One region of the Bacillus sp. BC05(2025) genome, then DNA from elsewhere that is predicted to be linked to it. Evidence: riboswitches for the same ligand, from Rfam matches in the RefSeq annotation. Region 1 holds a riboswitch; the other holds the start of a gene.
What was found. Region 1 has a riboswitch for thiamine pyrophosphate ahead of tenA (thiaminase II). Riboswitches for the same ligand answer to the same signal wherever they lie in the genome.

Region 1 (3,436 bases):
AAGGTTGAGCTAATTTTTCCTTGTGTAGGGAATTTGAAAACTGCTGGAATGGAAGTAGGTTGAGCTGTTTGAGCTTGTGATTGCGTTTGGTTTTGCACCACATAATGTTTTGCGACATATCCGTATCCTGTGCCAAAACGAATTTTATACCAAGTTCCTACAGTTTCCACTACTTGTAATTGTGTACCATTTTGTAATGAACCAAGTAGTGCACTACTTGTACTAGCGTTGCTACGTACATTAAGTTTAGGTGTTGCAACTGTGTATTTCGTATTATTTTGAACTGTGATGCCTTTCACTAAAGCCTGTGAACCATTAGAAACGAATGCTTTTTGTACATAACCTGTTTTGCCATTATGTAAAATTTTATACCACTCGCCTTGTTCTTCTTCAATGGTAACGAATTTCCCATTTGGTAATACATCTAAAATTGAAGATTCTAAATTAGGTTCAGAACGAACGTTTAATGCATTGGCATTAACGATATATTGATTATTAGATTGAAGTTTGTTTTTTAGTAGAATAGAATCTTTTTGTACGTAACCTACTTTATTATTAACAGATACTTTATACCAACCATTAGTTGTTCCAAGTATGTTCACTTTCGTATTAAAGCGAATTGTATCAATTGATGAGCTATTTGCGTTATCTTTTGTATGTAAGGCTACTTGATCAACTTTTACATATCCAGTTTTCCCATTAGATAATTGTTCAGCGTTGGCTGTTTGTACATTTGTTTCTCCCATAGAAGGAAGTAAAGAAGCAATTGCGACAGTAGTTGCTGTTAAAGCAGTAGCTTTCATATTCATATAATAGAGACCTCCTCTAGTTGTATAGTTGTAATTTTATTATAGTATAAAGATATAATATAGTGGGTTTATTCACATAAATGTAATATGAAATCAATATAAAAATAAATTTTTTGAGGATAATGATTCCTTTTTATCCAATTCATTAGGATAATAATTTCTAAGATAGAATATAAGTATTATATGGCTTCGTTATTTTGTTGACAATTGAGAAAATTAAAACAGTTGATGATGTCTTATTACGGTGTTATACTGACAGTGATAATTTTATAGTTTGCTAGGAGAGCTGGTGTTGCCAGCTGAGAGTAAGACCTTAAGTCTTTGATCCTTTTTATTACCTGATCTAGATTATGCTAGCGTAGGGAAGCACTTCGGACACTAATAATAAGTCCCCGTTTCTTTGCGTATAGAAACGGGGCTTTTTTGTTTAAAAATTTCATATTTAAACCACTAGGGGTGCTTGTTGTGCTGAGAGAGGAATAATCCTTAACCCTTATCACACCTGATCTAGGTAATACTAGCGAAGGGAAGTGGAACAACGAATAAATTATAATTTTATTTGTTGTAACCACTTCTTATTTAGAAGTGGTTTTTTATTTATATACATATACCGGAAGGGGATAGGGAAATGAAATTTTGCGATAGATTATTAGAAACTGTACAACCAGTTTGGGAGATGAGTCATAATCATCCATTTGTTGTAGGTATGGGGGATGGCACGTTAGAAAAAGATAAGTTTCAGTATTACATTATTCAAGATTATTTATATTTGTTAGATTATGCAAAGCTATATGCCATCGGTGTTGTAAAGGCAACGAATCCACAAGTAATGGGGAAATTTGCTGAACAAATTGATGGGATATTAAATGGAGAAATGACAATTCATAAACAATATGCAAAAAGACTTGGGATTTCTATAGAGGAGATAGAGTCTGCAAAACCATCTGCTAAAAATTTAGCTTATACAAATTACATGATGTCTGTATCTCAAAATGGCACACTTGCGGAATTAATAGCAGCACTTCTGCCATGTATGTGGAGCTACTGGGAAATTGGAAAGCGTTTAAATGATATTCCTGGAGCAAGAGATCATGAGTTTTTTGGTGAGTGGATTCAAGGCTATAGTTCTGAAGAATATGGCAACCTTTGTGTTTGGTTAATCGATTTATTAAATGAAATGGCAGTTGGAAAGTCTGAAAAAGAGCTAGATCGATTAGAGGAGATTTTCCTATATTCCAGTCGATTTGAATATTTATTCTGGGATATGTCCTACCGTAAGGAGATGTGGGGATTTGAGGAGCAAGAACATACTACAGTTTCATAATGTTTCTTTTCATTATGATGAGAAACCAATCATCAAGGAATTAAATGCTTCTATACAAGATAAAGAGTTTGTAAGTATTATCGGACCGAGTGGATGCGGGAAAAGTACTTTATTTCGCCTTATTACAGGTTTAGAAGAAGCAAGTACGGGACAGATAGAGCTGACAGAAACAAAGAGCCATCCTGTAGGGTATATGCCCCAAAAAGATATGCTCCTGCCGTGGAGAACGATTATTGAGAATGCTGCCCTGCCGTTAGAGTGCCAAGGTGTACAGAAGAAAGAAGCACAAATAAAAGCGAAGGAACTGCTACATAAATTTGGCTTACAAGGGTACGAGACAAAATATCCGAAAGATTTATCTGGTGGTATGAGACAACGTGTATCCTTTATTCGAACTTTATTAACAGGCGGGGAGATATTGCTGTTAGATGAACCGTTTAGCTCGTTGGATGCTTTAACGAAGGCATCTTTGCAAGAATGGTTGTTTGAACAATGGAAAGAGTGGGAAAAAACAATTTTGTTTATCACTCATGATGTGGAAGAAGCATTGTTTCTTTCTAATCGAATTTTAGTAGTTGAGCAGCGACCGATAACTACTTTAACCGAGAGGATTGTACCGCTTGATTGTAATCGAACAAGAAAAGATTTATATAAGCCTGAAGTGTTAGCGCTTAAAGATGAGCTTCTTAGTATGTTACAAAGGCAGGTACTCGTATGATGAAACGGTTGAAGGAACTATTACCTGCCCTTACACTTTCTAGTATTTTACTTGTCATTTGGGAAGTAGGCGCAAGAATTTTAGATGAAATGTACATTTTACCGTCACCGTCTGCGATTGTAATGAAGATATGGAAACTAAAAGATATATTATTTACGGTTCATTTGCCGGCAACATTATATGTCGTTTTAATAGGTGTGGCAATTTCTATCGTACTTGGGGTAGGGCTAGCGATGTTAATGAACGCGAGTAATTGGATGGAGAGAGCATTTTATCCATTATTAGTGGCTTCACAAACGATTCCTATTACAGCGCTTGCTCCGCTCTTCGTTTTATGGTTTGGATATACGATTTGGAGTAAAGTCGTTGTTACGGTTTTAATTACGTTTTTCCCGATTGCGGTCAATACGTATGATGGACTACGCAGTACGAAAAAAGAATGGGAAGAGCTTTTAGTTACATACGGGGCAACGAAAAAAGATGTTTTTCTTAAATTAAAATTGCCGTCTGCTCTTCCTTATTTTTTCTCAGCTTTAAAAATCGCAGTTCCGCTTAGTGTAATTGGGGCAGCAATTGGCGAATGGC
Region 2 (3,436 bases), on a different contig from region 1:
ATTCCGCTAAACTAATCGCAGAAATAATGGAAACACCGTCTGCACCCGCTTCTATAACTGAAGCTGTATTGTCAATTGTAATGCCGCCAATCCCGACGATCGGTATTGTAATTCCTTGTTCTCTAAAATGAGCTAAACCTTTCGTTCCTTGCACAGCTTTCGTATCTTTTTTCGTATTCGTTGGGAAAATAGGGCCGACACCTAAATAATCAGCTCCGTTTTCAATCGCCCAGCGTGCTTCTTCAATTGTATGTGTAGATACACCAACAATTTTATCCCCCATTTTTTCACGAACAGAAGTAATCCCTTCATCATCTTGTCCAACATGTACGCCATCTGCATCTAACTCAAGAGCTAGCTCCACATCATCATTTACGATAAACGGTACACCGTACTCCTTACAAATTGCTTGTAGTTCTTTTGCGAAACAAATGTGTTTCTCTCCCGTTAAAGCGCCTGCGCCCTTTTCACGAAATTGAAAAATTGTTATACCGCCTTCAAGTGCATCTCTCAATACTTGCAGTGGATCCTTCGTACAATTGTTACTTCCCATAATAAAATATACTGATAACAACCTAGACATTTCTGCCTTTGAAATACGCGACATTTATTTTCCCTCCTTATTATATAACCTCAATCTTCCCATACTTCTCTATATCACCTGAAGTAGTATTCGCTAACTGATTTAAAAATTCAATTTGGAAACTACCAGGTCCTTTTTCCACCGTCTTGGCAGCTGCCAGTTCCGCAGCTACACCATAAAATGTTAATGCTGCTACTGCCGCCTTTACATAATCCTTTTCTACCGCTACAAATGCTCCTATTACAGAAGTTAGTAAACAACCAGTTCCCGTAACTTTCGTTAAAATAGGGTGACCATTTTGAATAAGGATTGTTCGCTCTCCATCTGTAACAACATCTTCTTTTCCAGTAATTACCGCAACTGTATTTAGTTCATCTGCTGCCTGTTTTGCAATACTTACGACATTGCCATTCCCAGCACCAGCGTCTACTCCTTTAATTTCCCATCTCTCATTAATAACGTTCGCTATTTCAGCTGCATTTCCGCGAATAATTGCTAACTCGATTTCAGCCGGAATATGTCTCGCAACTTCTGTTCGATACGATGTTGCTCCTGCACCAACTGGATCAAACAGTACTGGTACATTGTTCACATTTGCTGATTTACCAGCAAGTAACATCGCTTCTACCTCGTCAGGACGAAGTGTACCCATGTTCAAAACAAGCGCCCCAGCAATGCTAGCCATTTCTGCTACTTCTTCTTTTGCATATGCCATTACAGGCGATGCTCCTAACGCTAACAAACCGTTAGCTGTAAAATTTGTGACAACAACATTTGTAATATTATGAACGAGCGGATTAGACTCTCTCACCAAATCCACTACTTTACTAATTTCTTTCATATTCATCCTTCTCATCTCCTAACTATAGTGATGGGAGATACACAAAAAGACACTTTGCGCGTACGCAAAGTGCCTGAACATGTGTTTTTACACTCTCCCTACGCTGGCATTATCCAACAGGTTCAAATGGTCAATGACGGATTAGTCATACTCTCAGTTTGCATCCACAAACTCCCATGTGTTTAGTATTCTTCTACTTCAAAGTCTACTCTTATTCTAGTAAAATAACAAGTTCTTTACTTTTCTATTCAATATAGAAGCAACAAATAAAACAATACGCATAATAACTATCTATTTCTCACAGTCTCATCATGGTGCATATTATGTTCTGTCACCATCATTCACTTTCAAACAGATGTTATCCCATTAAAAAACGTTCAAATCTGGAGCGAAACTGAATCTCAAGAAGATGTATGCTATAGTTAACGTATGGAAATTTGAAAGGATGTTTTAAATATGTCAAAAAGCGTTGTAATCGCTGAAAAGCCTTCCGTTGCACGTGATATTGCTCGCGTACTGAAGTGCGATAAAAAAGGAAATGGTTACCTTGAAGGTAGTAAATATATTGTAACTTGGGCTTTAGGTCATCTTGTTACATTAGCAGATCCAGAAAGCTATGATGTGAAATATAAAAAGTGGAATTTAGAAGATTTACCTATGCTACCTGAGCGTTTGAAATTAACGGTTATTAAACAAACTGGGAAACAATTTAATGCTGTAAAAAGTCAGCTACTTAGAAAAGATGTAAATGAAATTATTGTAGCAACAGACGCTGGGCGTGAAGGAGAATTAGTCGCTCGTTGGATTATTGATAAGGTTCGAATTAACAAACCAATTAAACGTCTATGGATTTCATCCGTTACTGATAAAGCAATTAAAGATGGTTTTGCAAATTTAAAACCAGGTAAAGCATATGACAATTTATACGCTTCAGCAGTTGCACGTTCAGAAGCTGACTGGTATATCGGTCTTAACGCGACTCGCGCTTTAACGACTCGCTTTAATGCCCAGCTGAATTGCGGCCGTGTGCAAACACCTACTGTCGCTATGATCGCTAATCGTGAAGATGAAATAAAGAACTTCAAAGCTCAAACTTACTACGGTATCGAAGCGCAAACAACTGATAAGTTAAAATTAACTTGGCAAGATGCAAACGGCAATAGCCGTAGTTTTAATAAAGAAAAAATTGATGATATTGTAAAAGTTTTAGATAAGCATAATGCTACTGTTGTGGAAATTGATAAAAAACAGAAGAAGTCATTCTCTCCTGGTCTTTACGATTTAACTGAATTACAACGTGATGCAAATAAAAAGTTCGGTTACTCTGCGAAAGAAACATTAAACATTATGCAGAAATTGTATGAGCAACATAAAGTGCTAACATACCCTCGTACAGATTCACGCTATATTTCATCTGATATTGTTGGAACACTTCCAGAACGTCTAAAGGCGTGCGGAGTTGGAGAGTACCGTCCTTTAGCACATAAAGTATTACAAAAGCCTATCAAGGCTAATAAATCATTTGTTGATGATAGTAAAGTAAGCGATCATCACGCAATTATTCCGACAGAAGGATACGTTAATTTCTCTGCCTTCACAGATAAAGAACGTAAAATTTATGATTTAGTTGTCAAACGTTTCTTAGCCGTTTTATTCCCAGCATTCGAATACGAACAACTAACGTTACGCACAAAAGTTGGCAATGAAACGTTCATTGCACGCGGAAAAACAATTTTACATGCCGGCTGGAAGGAAGTATACGAAAATCGCTTTGAAGATGATGATGTAACAGATGACGTAAAAGAGCAACTTCTACCTCGCATTGAAAAAGGCGACACATTAACTGTAAAGTTAATTATGCAAACATCAGGCCAAACGAAAGCACCTGCACGTTTTAACGAGGCAACTTTACTTTCAGCAATGGAAAATCCTACAAAATATATGGATACGCAAAATAAACAACTTGCTGATACGTTAAAATCAACTGGTGGATTAGGTACTGTAGCGACACG

Region 2: linked by a shared signal. The riboswitch ahead of thiM (hydroxyethylthiazole kinase) and the one ahead of tenA (thiaminase II) in region 1 are both predicted to bind thiamine pyrophosphate.

The regions. Positions count from the first base shown of each region.
Region 1 covers NZ_JBWYRA010000002.1:906,050-909,485, reverse strand. The annotation lists gene ACZ76X_RS10580 (SH3 domain-containing protein) at 1-809, opposite strand, end outside; TPP riboswitch at 1,079-1,191, shown strand; TPP riboswitch at 1,252-1,355, shown strand; gene tenA (thiaminase II) at 1,438-2,133, shown strand; gene ACZ76X_RS10570 (ABC transporter ATP-binding protein) at 2,102-2,851, shown strand; gene ACZ76X_RS10565 (ABC transporter permease) at 2,851-3,436, shown strand, end outside.
Region 2 covers NZ_JBWYRA010000009.1:100,785-104,220, forward strand. The annotation lists gene thiE (thiamine phosphate synthase) at 1-607, opposite strand, end outside; gene thiM (hydroxyethylthiazole kinase) at 624-1,430, opposite strand; TPP riboswitch at 1,503-1,612, opposite strand; gene topB (DNA topoisomerase III) at 1,881-3,436, shown strand, end outside.